DNA from 4 places in the Metabacillus sediminilitoris genome. Region 2 is predicted to be linked to each of the others. Evidence: riboswitches for the same ligand, from Rfam matches in the RefSeq annotation. Region 2 holds a riboswitch; each other region holds the start of a gene.
The links. Region 2 has a riboswitch for lysine ahead of GMB29_RS20635 (aspartate kinase). Riboswitches for the same ligand answer to the same signal wherever they lie in the genome.
Positions count from the first base shown of each region.

Region 1: it holds a riboswitch for lysine, as region 2 does, so the genes downstream of both, GMB29_RS26465 (transporter substrate-binding domain-containing protein) here and GMB29_RS20635 (aspartate kinase) in region 2, are expected to answer to the same signal.
Region 3: it holds a riboswitch for lysine, as region 2 does, so the genes downstream of both, GMB29_RS22310 (amino acid permease) here and GMB29_RS20635 (aspartate kinase) in region 2, are expected to answer to the same signal.
Region 4: it holds a riboswitch for lysine, as region 2 does, so the genes downstream of both, dapA (4-hydroxy-tetrahydrodipicolinate synthase) here and GMB29_RS20635 (aspartate kinase) in region 2, are expected to answer to the same signal.

Region 1 is NZ_CP046266.1:5,518,942-5,523,277, forward strand. It holds gene GMB29_RS26455 (amino acid ABC transporter ATP-binding protein) at 1-209, opposite strand, end outside; gene GMB29_RS26460 (amino acid ABC transporter permease) at 230-958, opposite strand; gene GMB29_RS26465 (transporter substrate-binding domain-containing protein) at 1,025-1,861, opposite strand; lysine riboswitch at 1,964-2,147, opposite strand; gene GMB29_RS26470 (response regulator transcription factor) at 2,358-3,053, shown strand; gene GMB29_RS26475 (sensor histidine kinase) at 3,046-4,050, shown strand; gene GMB29_RS26480 (ABC transporter ATP-binding protein) at 4,150-4,336, shown strand, end outside.
Region 2 is NZ_CP046266.1:4,280,883-4,285,218, reverse strand. It holds gene trxA (thioredoxin) at 1-210, shown strand, start outside; gene uvrC (excinuclease ABC subunit UvrC) at 496-2,268, shown strand; lysine riboswitch at 2,335-2,513, shown strand; gene GMB29_RS20635 (aspartate kinase) at 2,799-4,028, shown strand; gene GMB29_RS20630 (YslB family protein) at 4,094-4,336, opposite strand, start outside.
Region 3 is NZ_CP046266.1:4,614,631-4,618,966, forward strand. It holds gene GMB29_RS22305 (cation:dicarboxylate symporter family transporter) at 1-961, opposite strand, end outside; partial or broken gene GMB29_RS22310 (amino acid permease) at 1,441-2,859, opposite strand; lysine riboswitch at 2,927-3,109, opposite strand; gene GMB29_RS22315 (APC family permease) at 3,252-4,336, opposite strand, start outside.
Region 4 is NZ_CP046266.1:2,670,757-2,675,092, reverse strand. It holds gene GMB29_RS12660 (hypothetical protein) at 1-501, opposite strand, end outside; gene GMB29_RS12655 (undecaprenyl-diphosphatase) at 920-1,447, opposite strand; lysine riboswitch at 2,097-2,275, shown strand; gene dapA (4-hydroxy-tetrahydrodipicolinate synthase) at 2,398-3,285, shown strand; gene GMB29_RS12645 (hypothetical protein) at 3,404-3,826, opposite strand; gene GMB29_RS12640 (AraC family transcriptional regulator) at 4,053-4,336, opposite strand, start outside.

The DNA.
Region 1 (4,336 bases), 1.2 Mb from region 2:
TCTAAAATATTTTCACCATTATAGATAATTTGACCGCCGCTTGGTTTTTCTAGCAAATTAATACAACGAAGAAGAGTCGATTTACCAGATCCAGAGGAACCGATGATAGTGACTACTTCTCCTTTATTTACCGTGAAATCAATATCTTTTAAAACTTCATGAGTTCCATAGGATTTACTTAAATGTTGTACTTCAATTACTTTTTCCATAGTCTCTCCTCCTTCTTCTGTTATTTTTCAGCATCATGTACATTCATTGTGTAGTTATCAGGACCATCTAATTTCTTTTCGATATAACGTAATATTCTTGTAACTGCAAACGTCATAATAAAATAAATCACACATGCTACAAAGAATGATTCGAAATATCTAAAGTTATTACCTGCAATTGATTTTGTTTGGAAATATAATTCGGTTACCGAAATAACGTTAAGAACAGAGGTATCTTTAATATTAATGACAAACTGATTACCTGTTGCCGGAAGAATATTACGAACCACTTGCGGCAATACGACATTCATCATTGTTTGTAGATGATTCATTCCTAACGCATGTGCTGCTTCAAATTGGCCTTTATCAATCGATACAACACCACCGCGAACAATCTCAGCCATATAAGCTCCTGTATTAATCGACACGATAAAGATTGCTGCAGCTAACGGATCCATATCGATCCCATACGCTAAAGCTGAGCCATAAAAAATAACCATCGCTTGCACAATCATCGGTGTTCCGCGGAAAAATTCAATATAAATCGAAAGAATGACATTAATCACTTTTAATAAAATCTTTTTTGCACCTTTTTCAGGCATTGGAATCGTACGAATAACTCCCGCCAGCAATCCGATGACCGCTCCAAAAATAGTACCTATTAATGCAATTAAAAGTGTTACTCCTGCTCCACGCAGGAACATCGGCCAGTTTTCTGTAATAATTTTTATGATCCACTCAAATGTCATGGTTCTCCTCCTTTACTTCATCATAAAACCGACTGTAAGAAGTTACAGCCGGTTTTAACTTGATCCTTATTCTGCTGCTGGTTGATTTTTAATCGCCGCATCCATGATACTAGTACGTTCTTCCTCTGAAATACCTGCTAAAATTTCATTGATTTTTTCTGTCAATTCACTGTCCTTTGCAACACCTACAGCAATTGCTGTATCATCATCAGATGTTTCAAATCCTTTAGTAAATTCAACCATTGCAAAATTTTCGTTAGCAGCTGATGCACTAACAGCTTCAGGTCGCTCTGAAACGTAACCATCAATGACTCCTGATTCAAGAGCCACCCTCATTGCTGGGAAGTTATCCATAGCTGGCTCTTTCGCGACACCTTCAATTTGATCAATGACTGAATAATGGAATGTATTTAATTGAGCTGTTACTTTAGCTCCTTTGAAATCTTGGATTGAAGTAGCACCATCATACTTGCTGCCTTTTTTAACGACCATAACTAAATCTGATTTATAATAGTTGTCTGAGAAATCGATTGTTTCTTTTCGTTCAGCTGTCGGCGACATGCCTGCGATAATCGCATCGATTTTACCTGAAGTTAAAGCCGGAACAAGTCCGTCCCATTCTGTTTTTACAATCACTAATTCTTTTCCTAAACCATCAGCAATTTTTTTAGCGATCTCAACATCATAACCGCCAGCATATTCTGCATTGCCATCAATTTTAACAGCACCATTTTCATCACCTGTTTGCGTCCAGTTAAATGGTGCATATCCAGCCTCAAGACCAACCTTGAATGTATTATCGTCTTTAGATGAAGATTCTGGACTGCTGCTTGTGCCACATCCTGCTAATAGGATAATAGCTGAAAGTAATGTGACGATAAAAAATGGTAATTTTCTTCTCATCATTATCTTCTCCCCCTGTTTTCTGGTTTTAACTAAATAAAAAACGGCCTGAGATAAACTCAGGCCGTATGTATAGTCACCTTAAAGTCCTCTTCTTTCCCCAAATGAGATAGCACAACTCAATAAACCGGGATGTTTATTGAGACAGTCCTGCAGCTCTTAACTACAGACCCAGCTAGTAATACTGAGAATATTACCCGCTTCGGCGACATTTCCTTCTCCATAGCATCATCGTTTTCTCTAAACTCCACTACAGACTGTTAAATACCGCGCCTCTACCTCACTGTAAAAAGTGAGGTTACTATTAAATTATATGTCTATTATCCTACAATAACATATGCAATCTGTCAACACAGCTTTAAATAGGTAAATTTTAGTATATGGTTTTCATAAAGAGTCACTAACCTTCCTTATATTTACAAAATTACCTATAGAACATAGAATCTTTTTGCTATACTCTTTAAATAAGACATACAAGTAAAGTGTGGTGAATCGATTGTTTAAACTATTGCTAATTGAAGATGATGAAACACTATTTCAAGAAATTAAGGATCGATTGACTGGGTGGTCTTATGATGTTTATGGAATTAACGATTTTAGTAAAGTAATTCAAGAGTTTACTGCCATAAAGCCAGATCTAGTCATTATAGATATTCAATTGCCGAAATTTGATGGATTTCATTGGTGCCGAATGATTCGAACACACTCAAACGTTCCAATTATTTTCTTATCCTCGCGTGATCATCCGACTGATATGGTGATGTCTATGCAGCTTGGAGCTGATGATTTTATCCAAAAGCCATTCCATTTTGATGTACTCATTGCAAAAATACAAGCTATTCTTCGGCGAGTATACAATTACAACACTGAACCTATATCCCTCAAAACATGGAGCGGGGCAACGGTTGATTATGAAAAAAATGTGGTAACTAATGACGCAGGCTCAATCGAATTAACAAAAAATGAAGTTTTCATATTAAAAATACTAATCGAACATAAAAATAAGATCGTAAGCCGTGAAGAATTAATAAGAAGCTTATGGGATGACGAACGGTTTGTAAGTGATAATACCTTAACCGTCAATGTTAATCGATTGCGGAAAAAACTAGAAGAACTCGGGTTGGGGCGTTATATTGAAACAAAAATTGGACAGGGTTATATTGCAATTGAAGAGGAAGATGCAAATGGTTAAAACATTCTTAATGGAAAGGCGAAGCTGGATTCTTTTCTTTTTATTCCAGCAGTTGATTATCCTCTTTATCGCTTATATAGATACAACGATCCCATTCCAGTCTGTAGTCTATTTGATTTTCATATGCATGATCGTGTTTAGTCTTTTTTTGTTTATCCGTTACAACAAAGAAACTAAGTTTTATAAAAGATTAGAAGAATGGGAAGATCATCTAGATTTAACAAGCTTAAATGAATCGGATAGTCCCTTTGAAAAGATAATTGAAAAACGGATCACTGACCAAACAAAACAATTGAAACTTATTGTTTCACAAAATCGAATGATTGTTGAGCATGAAAAAGATGAACTTTTATCTTGGATTCATGAGGTAAAGACACCTTTGACAGCGATGCATTTAATGATAGAAAGATTAGATGACTATGCATTAAAATCACAACTAACCTATGAATGGCTGCGTATCCACCTGCTATTAGATCAGCACCTCCATCAAAAACGGATTACCTTTATTGAAAATGACTTATATTTAGAGATGCTTCCTATTAAAGCCATCATCACAAAAGAGCTTAAAACGTTACAAACATGGTGTATTCAAAAAGGGGTTGGCTTTGATATACAGCTTGAGGTAACCGAGGTACTTAGTGATGCAAAATGGCTGGCTTTTATTATAAGACAGCTATTATCTAATGCGGTAAAATATAGTGATTCAGGCGATATCATCATTCGAAGCTATAAGCATGATGATCAAACGATTTTAGAAATTCAAGACTTTGGCAGGGGCATTGATTCTAAGGATTTACCGCGAATTTTTGAAAAAGGCTTTACATCCACAACGAAACATGATGACAATGCGTCTACAGGTATGGGCTTATATTTATCAAAAAAAGCGGCAAAACCATTATTAATATCGATAAATGTTTACTCCATAATCGGTGAAGGTACAACCTTTGCTTTGCTCTTTCCAAAAAGAAATGATTTCGTGAATATAATCGGCATGTGACATGAATGTCACATGCTTTTCTTTTTTGTTCGAACAATCAAAGGAAAGCATGACATTGATTTTTTATAATGAAACTACCAAATGAAGGGAGTTATCTGCATGCTTATATTAGAAGCAACTAAAATTCATAAAAGCTATGGGAATAAATTCAATAAACAAGAGGTATTAAAAGGAATTGACATTCGAATTCATAAAGGTGAATTTGTTAGCATCATGGGAGCATCTGGTTCAGGTAAAACAACGCTTCTCAATGTTTTATCATCTATTGATAAGGTCAGCCATGGAA
Region 2 (4,336 bases):
GCTCCAGTTCTAGAAGAACTTGACGGAGATATGGGAGATAAAGTAAAGATCGTCAAAGTTGATGTTGACGAAAACCAAGAAACTGCTGGCAAATTCGGAGTTATGAGCATCCCTACTCTTCTTGTCTTAAAAGATGGAGAAGTTGTTGATAAAGCTGTTGGTTACCAGCCAAAAGAAGCACTTGCTGAAGTATTAAATAAACACGTGTAAAATTTTAGGGATTGACTTCTGTCAGTCCCTTTTTAAAATGAAAAGAAGAATAATGTGCTAAAAATAGATATCCTATTTCGAGATAACACATTTGCAAAAAGTACAACTTACCAAAAACGTTTGTCGGAAAAGAACGTAAATCATTTGGGACTGTATAAAGTCTTGCTGAGACGAATAGATAAAGTCATGTTAAAATGACAAAGATAGACAATAATCCGCTGCTATACATTACTTTATAGTCGGGGATTATTGTCTATATAATTTTTACCAAAAGGGGTGTCTGCTATGATCGATCAATTAAGGGAAAAGCTTGCACTTCTTCCTGATCAGCCAGGCTGTTATATCATGAAAGATCGTCAAGGAACAGTTATATATGTCGGCAAAGCCAAAGTATTAAGAAACAGAGTACGTTCCTATTTTAGAGGATCACATGATGGGAAAACATTACGATTAGTAAACGAAATTGTTGATTTTGAATATATTGTTACTTCATCAAACTTAGAGGCACTAATTTTAGAATTAAATTTAATTAAAAAGTATGATCCAAAATATAATGTGATGTTAAAGGATGATAAAACATATCCATTTATAAAAATTACAAATGAACGTCATCCGCGGTTACTTGCAACGAGAAAAGTTAAAAAAGACAAGGGCAAGTATTTTGGCCCATACCCAAACGTACAATCTGCTCGTGAGACAATCAAACTTCTAGATCGGTTATATCCACTAAGAAAATGTTCCACATTACCTGATCGAGTCTGTCTTTATTATCACATGGGACAATGCTTAGCACCATGTGTAAAAGATGTTTCAGAAGAAACGAATCGTCAGATGGTAGAAGAAATCACCAAATTTCTTAATGGCGGATATAAAAACATTAAAGAAGAGCTAACGGAAAAAATGGTCAAAGCATCAGAAGCATTAGAATTCGAACGTGCGAAGGAATTCCGTGACCAAATCCTCCATATTGAAGCAACGATGGAAAAGCAAAAAATGACGCTAAATGACTTTGTTGATCGTGATGTGTTTGGGTATGCCTATGATAAAGGGTGGATGTGTGTTCAAGTCTTCTTCATTCGCCAAGGTAAGTTAATTGAACGCGAAGTATCAATGTTCCCGATATATGATAGTCCGGAGCAAGAGTTTTTAACGTATCTAGGGCAATTTTATTTGAAAGCAAATCACTTTGTTCCAAAGGAAATATTATTACCAGATAGTATTGAAAATGGATTAGTCGAGCAGCTTTTAGATGTAACAACATTACAGCCAAAGCGAGGTAAAAAGAAGGATTTAATTTTATTGGCACATAAAAATGCAAAGATCGCGCTTAAAGAAAAATTCTTTTTAATTGAACGTGATGAAGAAAGAACCATAAAAGCTGTTGAAAACCTTGGTGATAAACTTGGCATTCATACACCACACCGCATTGAGGCATTTGATAATTCTAATATTCAAGGAACAGATCCTGTATCAGCAATGGTTGTTTTTGAAGATGGAAAACCAGCTAAAAAGCATTACAGAAAATATAAAATAAAAGGTGTTCAAGGTCCTGATGACTACGAATCTATGAGAGAGGTTGTTAGAAGACGATATAGTCGTGCACTTAAAGAAGAACTTCCATTACCAGACCTAGTCATTATTGATGGAGGAAAAGGACATTTAGCTGCTGCCCAAGATGTTCTGGAAAATGAGTTAGCCCTTAATATCCCTGTTGCAGGTCTTGTAAAAGATGATAAACATCGAACTTCTGAGTTACTTATTGGATCTCCGCCTGTCTTTATCCAATTGGAGAGAAATAGTCAGGAATTTTATCTACTTCAACGAATTCAAGATGAAGTTCATCGTTTTGCCATCACATTTCATCGTCAGCTCCGCGGTAAAAATGCATTTCAATCTGTTTTAGACGAAATTCCAGGTGTAGGGGCACAACGAAAGAAATTGCTTTTAAAACATTTCGGATCTTTAAAGAAAATGAAAGAAGCAAGTATTGAGCAGTTTAAAGAAGCTGGAATGCCTGAGAATCTTGCCAAACAAATCGTTGAGTATCTAAAAGAATAGGTTGTTATTTTCGGTATTATCTGATAGGATATTAATTAATTTCATACTTTGATCGTAAGTTTGTTAAATGATGGTAGAGGTGCGAATTTCAAGAGTAACCAGTTCGAGGAGAATGGTATCCAAGGACAGCTGGTGAAAGGGGTATTCGCCGAAGTGATTAAAGCACCATTTGCTTTATTTGCTGGTTTTACATTTAAGAGATGTAAAATTGTCAAGAAAAATTTTCTTGGAGAGCTATCTCATTGTAAGAAACGAAGTTTGTTTCGTTTTTATAAGCAATGGGATGTTTTTCGTCTCATTGCTTTTTTTATTGCTTAGGAAATGATCTAGCTCTTGAACTGTGGATAAGCACATGGCATCCAGAACCGTTATTTTGAACAAAGTGCATTCAAAATGCAATTTGTGCGTATTTTGACTTTCGACAGTCTCGATTTGTCGGTGATGGTGACGCGCCTGCGCTTTTGAAAGAGACTCTAACCTTTTTATCAGACATATCCGATCATTGAATATAACAGAAGGGTGAGATTGTGTTGGGTATAATTGTTCAAAAATTCGGTGGTACCTCAGTCGGTACTGTTGAAAGAATTCTTAATGTTGCAAACCGTGTTATTCAAGAGAAAGAGAATGGGAATGATGTCGTTGTTGTTGTTTCAGCAATGGGTAAATCGACAGATCATCTTGTAGAACTTGCAGGACAAATAACCTCAAAACCTAATAAAAGGGAAATGGATATGCTTCTTACAACTGGTGAACAAGTTACAATTTCCTTATTATCAATGGCACTTCAGGAAAAAGGTTATCAAGCTATTTCGTTTACAGGATGGCAAGCAGGTATTGAAACAGAAGCAAGTCATGGAAATGCAAGAATTACTAATATTAATACAGACCAAATATTAAAGGAATTAGCTGAGGAGAAAATAGTCGTTGTCGCTGGATTTCAAGGTGTGTCAGATGAGAATCAAATTACAACATTAGGCAGGGGCGGTTCTGATACTACTGCAGTTGCACTAGCTGCCGCTTTAAAAGCGGATAAATGTGATATTTATACAGATGTAACAGGTGTTTACACAACAGACCCAAGGTATGTGAAGGGTGCTCGCAAACTTGAGACTATTTCCTATGATGAAATGCTTGAGTTGGCTAATTTGGGGGCAGGTGTTTTACATCCGCGTGCAGTAGAATTTGCAAAAAACTACAATGTATTGTTAGAAGTTCGTTCCAGTATGGAAAATGAAAGAGGGACGATAATTGGGGAGGAATCAAACATGGAAGAAAACTTAATCGTTAGAGGTATTGCATTTGAAGATCAAGTAACAAGAGTATCAGTATTAGGTTTACCTAATGAATTACCGACACTTTCTACTATTTTTTCAAGATTAGCTAATCACGGAATAAATGTTGATATTATCATACAAAATACAACGAGTGTTAATAAAACATCGATATCATTTTCTATTAAAACAAGTGATCTTGATGATACAAATACAATTCTTAAGCAACTTAAAGCTGACCTAAATTATGAGAGAATTGAAGTAGAATCAGGACTTGCAAAAGTATCAATTGTGGGTTCTGGTATGGTTTCAAACCCTGGTGTTGCAGCTGAAATGTTTGCTGTGTTAGCTGGTCAGGGAGTTGAAGTGAAAATGGTGAGTACTTCGGAAATAAAGGTTTCAACAGTAATTGCTCAAGAACAAATGGTTCCTGCTGTTGATGTGCTTCACAGTACATTCGAACTATCTAAAGAAGTAACGAGAATATAATAGAATAGTGAGGGGGGCACTTATGTGCAACCCCCTGCTATAAAATTAGCTCATAATGAGTGACATTACAATTTTCGATTGCTTCTTTTACCTATTGGATGTTGTTCTTCAAGTATGTCTTTATGGTCCCATTTAACTGTGAATACAACTTTATTGGCACGTTTTTTAACTTGTTCATATGTTTCAGTTATGTGCTTATTGATTGCTTGGAGCTGTTCTGCAATGAAGCCGGCTTCTAATTGAAAGGTGTATTCATTAGCTTTATTAAATCGGATTGAAATGAGCTCTCCATGCAGCTCAAATTCCAT
Region 3 (4,336 bases), 330 kb from region 2:
ACATTTGTGCAATGAAAACGGCAGCTAATGCTTGATATAATGTTGAACCATCTAGATTAAATGAGTAGCCCGTTGGAATAACAAATGAAGCAATCCCTCTTGGACAGCCGAATTTAATCATTTTTTCCATAATTCTTGGTAATACTGTTTCTGAACTTGCTGTAGAGTACGCAAGCAGTAATTCATCTTTTATTAACTGAATAAATTTGAAAATATTAACCCCAGCCATTTTTGCAACGATACCTAGTACCACAATAATGAAAAACGCCATGGTCAGATAAACAGTAATAACTAATTTCCCTAGAGGAATGAGTGATTCTAAACCAAATTTAGAAATCGTTACTCCGATTAACGCGAATACACCGAATGGTGCAAACTTCATAATTTGATTTGTCATATAAAACATAGCGTCAGCTGTACCTTGGAAAAATGCTAACACTGGCTTTCCTCTTTCTCCTATTGCTGTCAGTGCAAAACCAAATAAAACAGAGAAAAAGATAATAGCTAACATATCTCCTTCGATAAAAGCAGTAAAAATATTGCTAGGAACGATATTGACAAATGTTTCAGCAATACCGTGAGTTTCTACATTCTCAGCTGTTTCAACATAACTATTGATATCGGTTTTTTGAATAGATCCCATATCCACTCCAGCACCAGGCTGGAATAAGTTCGCAACAACCAGACCAAGTATAATAGCGATTGTCGTAATGATTTCAAAGTAGAGGATCGTCTTACCACCTAAACGGCCAAGTTTTTTTGTATCGCCAACACTTGCAATCCCAACAATAATACTTGAGATGACAATTGGTATAACAATCATTTTTATTAATCTTAAAAATATATCACCGATCGGCTGTAAATATGCAGCTACTTGTGGATTACCATAAAAGATCGCTCCAACAATAATCCCAAGAATTAAACCGATGAGAATTTGCCAAGCAAGTCCAATTCTTTTCAACGTTATTCCTCCCATCTTACACTTATACATTATATATAATATCCTAAAAGAACTTTTTCTACAATAATAATAATTACGGTTAGGAAATAAGAACCACCCTATAGATACAAAGAACTTAATTGTTTAAATATTCAGTTTTAAATATTACAGAATAATAAAAAAGGTTTATTTTCACAAAACAGCTCCACTTTATAGGCCTAAATAATCAAATAATAAAAAACAAAGCAATAGGTATTTCTTCTCGATTTCACTTTGTGTTTTTGTCGGTTGGAATCGAACCACTTCCACACCCTTTAGAACCAATTTCAATTTTCACCTGTTATCTGGTCTGGAGGATGGCCCTTTAAGTCATGATCACCTTTCACTCACTATGATATTGGTATTGTCATATTAAAAATCAGCTTGTACAATTTTTACCAAGCTGATTTTTCGCTTTCATCTTTCCTGTCTAATAAGATATCGAGTGAATATGCAATATTTTAGTTTTTATTAGTAAGCTGGTGATTCTTTTTCCCGCGATTAATAATTGGGTACAAGATCACTCCAGCTGCGAATAGTCCTATTCCCAATGTAAATGTCACCATATCAGCTATTCCAGATTTAATGACATAAATCGAGTATATAAGGGCAAAAACTGCAATGATTCCATCTACCATACGCAATCCATTTTGATGATCATATGTCTGTCCTTTTATAATTAGCTTCAAGAAAAAAATAGCTGAGACTAAATATGGTATCAAATAAGCAAGCGTTGCTGATGTCGTTAAAAATGTATAGGCCTCACTTATCGTACCTGATATAACCGATAGAATAAATAATTGTGACATTGCATTTGTTAATGTTAATGCTCGTACAGGGCTTCCCTTTTTATTAACCTTAGCAAAATATTTCGGAAAGACTCCTTTTGCTGCCGCTTAATAAGGTACCTCAGCACTTAGCAGGATCCAACCAATTGTTGATCCAAATAAGGCAATAATAGCGAGTATCGCCATAACTGTCGCACCGGTGTCACCAATCATAACAGAAAGTGCATCCACAAACGGTTTATCAGAAGCTCTTAAAACCTCTTGCGGTAAAACCCCCATAATAAGCAACGTTATTCCCATATAGATCAATAACGCAATAAATAAGCCGATAACCGTGGCGCGGCTGACATCTCTTTGTGATTTTGCCCGTCCAGATAAAATAACAGCTGACTCAATTCCAACAAATGCCCAAAGTGTTGATATCATCGCCATGTTAATTTGAGAAGAAAGTCCATGTGTTTGACCTGCTGAATCTATTACTGGTGTATAAAGATCCCCAAGGTTTGAATATTGAAATGTGAATAGTGCTGCAACAATAAATAAAGCAAAACCCATTATTTTCGTAACTGTCGCAACTACATTTAATTTTCCTGCAGCATTAAGGTTTGTAATTAAGATAAAATGAGTTCCCCAAAGCAAGATTGTACAAATAGTAAATGTAACAAATCTTCCAACCTCAATATCTTGATTTCCAACTGTTAATAAAACAGTAGAAGCACTCATAATCGGGAAGAATGTTGACAAGTATCCTGCAAAACTTGTAATGATGGCAACATTACTAATCCAGTTCGCAATCCAATATCCCCAAACCATACTAAATCCGGCTATATCTCCCGTACGAGGTGATTCAAATAATTCACGGGCATAGCTTTGCGGACCGGCAGTTAAGTCAGGTCTTCGAATCGATAATTTCCCAAAAACTAGTGCAATCATTAATACACCAAGACCTGTAAGTAACCATGCCAATGCGACGCCAAGAGGACTTGCTGTCTGTGCTAGTGTGCTCGTCAGCATGAATATCCCTGAACCTACCATATTACCTACAACTAAAGAGGTTAAAATCAACAGCCCCCACTTTTTTTCTTTCATCATAAACCCTCCGAAAAAAGCGCATGAAATTGTATATTCATGCGCTTTGAATTCAAAAAAACCGCAACAATCTCTTCATAGCTCTCCATAGATGTTAATCTATGACAGTACTACACCTTTTTGATGCAGTCCCAGTATGGATAGCTGGTGTGGTTACCCATACTTCGGCAGCAATTCCTTTTGTGTTTATTTCTACAATCCCACCAGATCTCCAAAAACACTACTCATAACCGCTGCAACCTCTACCTCACCGAGATATGATGAGGATTTCACCTATATAATTGTTTAGTTTTGAGAATATCAAATCATTTTATCCAGTGTCAATAAGCTACTAAAATGCTTTAATATTCTTATTCTTCAGAACTAAATTTTTCGTTTCATTCTACTATTGAGAGTTATTCTTTAAGATGGTAGGGAACAGTAGTGACAATAACATCCTTTCTATAAAGAAGTACTGCACGAATGAGTAAACTTGACTGATTGTGAAGAATATTATGCCATTTTTTCTTTGGAATGAACTGCGGTATCAATACAGTTACCCGATAGTTCGATTCGTTTGCTTTATGTTCTACTGTGTCAATGAACTTTTTTAACGGATGGATAATACTTCTGTAATAAGAGTAAAGTGTAACTAATCTTATATCAGGCTGCCATTTTTGCCATTTTTCTTCAAATGTTTTTACATCTTTTCTTTCAAAGGAAACATACACCGCAATAATTTGATCTGCCTTAAGAGACTTTGCATAGTTTAGCGAGTTTTCAACCACATGAGTGATTCCAGCTACAGGTACAATAATGACATTTCCTTCAATTGGTTTAACAGGATCACAAGTTGTTATCCTTAGCTGGTTTCCTACCGCCAAATAATGACTTTTAATCCGATGAAAGATGATAACAAGTAATGGTAAGAAAATTAAAACAGACCATACTTGACCAAATTTGGTGATAAAAAATGTTAACATAACTAGAAAACTAATTAAGGCACCAATGAAATTGATCACTAATTTAACAATCCAGCCTTTAGGCTTTTCTCGAATCCATTTTACGAGCATCCCGGTCTGAGATAATGTAAAAGGTATAAAAACTCCTACAGCATAAAGTGGTATCAATTGTTCTGTTTGGCCTTTAAAAACAATGATTAACAGAATTGATGCGGCTCCTAGAAAAATAATTCCATTTGAATACCCTAAACGATCGCCTCTTATCGTAAACATCCTTGCAATATATTTATCCTTAGCAAGGTTAAAGGCGAGTAATGGAAATGCTGAATATCCGGTATTCGCAGCAAGTACAAGGATCATAGCTGTTGTTCCCTGTATGAAATAGTACATGAAATTTCTTCCAAACGTTTCTGCAGCAATTTGTGAGACAACCGTCTCCTCAGCTTTTGGTGTAATGCCATAGTAATAAGCTAAATAAACGATTCCCGAAAATAAGATAGCTAGTAAAATCCCCATTGCCATTAATGTTTTTGCAGCAT
Region 4 (4,336 bases), 1.6 Mb from region 2:
ATCACGATAGCCAAAAGCAGGACCTGGATATTGTACTTCGATCCAGCCTGGTGGAAAATATTCGATTCGTCTAGATTCAGGCGGAAGTAGACGTGTTGATCCATATGCATTCCATTCCGAATAATGCCCAAACATCGTAAGTTGATTTAGTACATCCATCATATTTTGAATAAGTCCTGGGTTATTTTGATAAGGTGAAGGCAAATTTTCGAGATTCAATTCAAGTCGCTCCAATAGAGTAATAGCTTTTAACCTGTCACTCTCCATAAGAGAAGCAAATGGACCGCCTCCCGAAAAGGCACATACATTTAGAGGATATTTCACCTGTCCCGTTTGGATTAATTGTGCGGCTGCAACATCGAGCAATTGTGCTGTTGATTTTGAGAAGGTTGGATGAACTAGTTGTAATTGCATTTCTATTGGAATGCTTATAGAGTGATCTAAAATCCAAATTATATATTCATAAACACTTAGATCAAGTGCTTCATCTACTTGTGCCATTTTTATTATTTTATTATAGCTAGTAGTTGGTGGGATAATAGCGTGTTCGAGTGCCTGAAAAGTAGCTCTCGTATATGGATTATAGATTCCATTGTATGCTCTATTTTTCGCTATCTTGCTTACCCCCTTAAACGTTCAAAAATCATTTCATATTACTCTTTATCCTTATTTAGCTGATGATTTTTCTATGTCAGGAAGTTTCGGTTCATGGTAACAGTATCGATCGATCCATGAAAATAAAGATATGGACAAAAGAAAAAAGATCCTCTTAAAAGTAAAGGATCTTCTAAAATATTCGTCAATGTCGTTAATTACTACTATGAACTCCCATTCCTGCCTTAGTAACGGATATATTTGATGGACGATGGAGATCCCCTCCATACTAGGCGATTACCACTAATAAACAATGAAAGTGACCTTAATGAGTAGGCTTTTTTTTCAGTTCCATGTGAGTATCAGTTGGTATTTTATCAAGAATAATACTCGTCATAGAACCAATAAATGCACTTCCAATAATATCAGATGGATAATGATGGCCTACCCAAATACGTGAAAAGCCAGTTAAGCCTGCCAAAACCATCATGATTAAACCAAGGACACGGTTATAAAGAAAGATAGATGTTGAAATAGCAAATACTAACAGCGTGTGTTTACTAGGAAACGTTGAATCCATTTTTGATGGAATCAATATGCCTACGCGGCGTTTCATAAAAGGACGTGGTTTAAAATAAACCAATTTAATGATTGTATGTATGATCAAGGTAATCCCCGAAGATTTCACCGCATTTCCAGCAGCTTTTTTATTGGAATCATTTCTAAACCACATAACTATCAATACAAAAACAAATACATATCGAATCTTATTTGAAATCACTATCATCAATAAATCAATGGGTGTACAACGTCCTGATAGACCGTTGATGATATTAAAAGCTTTGTTGTTCATAAAAAAGGATCTCCTAACCTTATAGATATAAATAAAATTCCCCGTGAAGCAGGAATTATGTATAGATAACTCTAATTAGTTGCAACAATAAACGAAAGCAATCATATCTTACAGTTACCTGAAGAACTGCTGTCTCGTACCAAATGTACAAGTATATTTGGTATTTTATTGAAACTTTTTCTTTCGTTTAAAATAAGTGGTGGTGGATTCATGTGTTAGTAGATGCTTATTAAGGAGTTGGTTTTATTGGACCTACTTGTAGGCATATTACACTTTGTTGGTGAAATCACTTCTGCTGCAGCTATGGCAGCTTGGAGTTATTTTCATGAAAAACTTGAACGGAATAATTGATATAATGGGGGGGCTAGTCTGTTTCGATTAGTCTCTTTTTATATCGCATTTTCTTTTGAAGGACATCAATCTGTATGTTATTCAAGTGTCTAAAACGTCATATCATTATAATTACTTAGACAGGAAGAATTCAGATGTTATGATCAAAAGGCAAGTTTAACAGAGCTTATAAAATAATAAATACCCAAAGAAGTTGGCGTATTCCATCCAAGATAAAAAATCATAATTTCCTTGCAATTGAAAGAATTATCTGTTATATTACACTCAATTACATATTTCTTATTTCAAAACCTTTTGAAGTGAGGATAGAGGCGCAAAGATCATTAGTATACAATTCGAGGAGAATGAGATCCAGTGACGATTGTAGAAAGGGGTATTTGCCGAAGCGGAAAGAATCTCATGTTCTTGAAGCTGGTTCTGCTATTGAATAAATACAGAACTGTCATATAGGAAACTATATGGAGGGCTATCGCACGGGAACGATTTTTGATTCTTATTGTTTCTAATGCAACAGCGAATCCCTCGTTGTTGCTTTTTTGCGTTTATGGAAAATTGCCCTACCCTCCTCTTATTAAAAAATACAAAAAGGGTGTGTAGATATGAATTTTGGTCAAGTATTAACAGCAATGGTGACTCCGTTTGATCATAATGGTGAAATCGATTTTGAAGCTACGAGAACGTTAGTGAATCATCTTATTGATAATGGCTCTGATGGACTAGTGATCGCTGGGACAACAGGCGAATCACCAACACTAACAACTGAAGAAAAAGTAGAATTTTTTAAATTTGTTGTAAACGTTGTTGCAGGAAGAGTGCCAGTCATCGCTGGGACCGGCTCTAATAATACAAAAGCATCGATCAGCTTAACTCGTCTTGCTGAGGAAGCAGGAGTTGATGGCATTATGCTGGTCACTCCATACTATAACAAACCATCACAAGAAGGCATGTACCAGCATTTTAAAGCCATTGCCGAATCAACGGTATTACCAATCATGCTTTACAATATACCAGGTCGAAGTGTTGTTAACATGACGGTTGAAACGATTGTCCGCCTTTCAAACATAGAAAATATTGTTTGCATCAAAGAAGCAAGCGGTGACCTTGATGCGATGGCGCAAATCATAAGTAAATCAGCTAGTGATTTTACATTGTACAGCGGTGATGATGGCTTAACAGTACCTGTATTAGCGATTGGTGGGGCTGGAATTGTTTCCGTTGCTTCCCACATCATTGGCAATGAAATGCAAAATATGATCAACAGTTTTAAAAATGGCGATGTTATCAAAGCTGGTGTATTACATCGCGAGCTTCTGCCGATTATGAACGCATTGTTCGCTGCACCAAATCCATCACCTGTAAAAGCAGCCTTGAATATGCGCGGGATTCAAGTTGGCGGTGTTCGCTTGCCGATGGTGGCTTTGAATGATGACGAGACAAGAGCTTTAAAGAGTGTTCTTGAAGCTAGTAACATCAACGTTAGCAGCTAACTAACCATAAACAAAAGGATAGATGAACAGGCAAGTCCTTATCAAGACCAAAAAAGAGATAGATAAATGGAAGGACATGACATATTAGTCATTTATAATATGTCATGTCCTTTGTTCTTTATGGGAAGAAAGTAGGCTGTCTTAATTTCTCTTTGTCCTCAATAATTATCTGTGTACCCGCGTGTGCATCGAGTATTGAACTGATTACTTTTATCCAATCCCCAAAATTAGAGAGTACTTCTCCTTCCAGTTCGATTTTTTCATCACTTGTAAAGGCTTGAGTTGTAGTACCAATACTATCTAAAAATGTTCCAATGCTTCCAACCCAAGACGACAGTACTATTTGTCTTTCATTTTCATCTGCTCTAACTTCCTCACTAATCAACATAATTTTAGATAAATATAATGATTCCATTATTGCACCGATGAATTGAATCCAGACTGCAATGGAAACCTGTTTTTCAAGTTGGTTAATCAATTCCTTATTGTCATTATGACTACTTTCTTTGGTTTGATTTTTGGTTTCTGATTGAGTATTCACTTTATTTCACCCCATTCTTTATACACGTTATGCAATAATATGGACAAATGCGAATGTTAAATTTACTTTTGATGGGGATATAATTATTCAACTCCCTCTATATAGAAAGGAAAAAGCGATCCTTCTTTATTGAAGCATCGCATCCTTTCCTTTAAATACATTTAAGTGACATGGGTATATACCTTTCTTTTCTATAAATGAAGATCTATTAACTTTTCCGCATTGATCATATTACTTCTACTTTTTTCTTAACCGGGATCCAAATTTCGCTTTTAAATGTTGGTGATGTTAAATCTTTACCCTCGTTCCACAATATTTCTGGTCCTTCTGTCTGTTGATAGTATGAAGATGGAAACCATTCGGCATATATACGTCCCCAAGTTTCTTGCAGTGTATGAGGAAAAGGACCGACTGAATCGAATACTGCCCACGTTAAGGCAGGAATATCGAGTTGTGTAAGGTTATCCGGACAATCCTTCGTTGTTGCCACACCAATATAATGATCAAGAT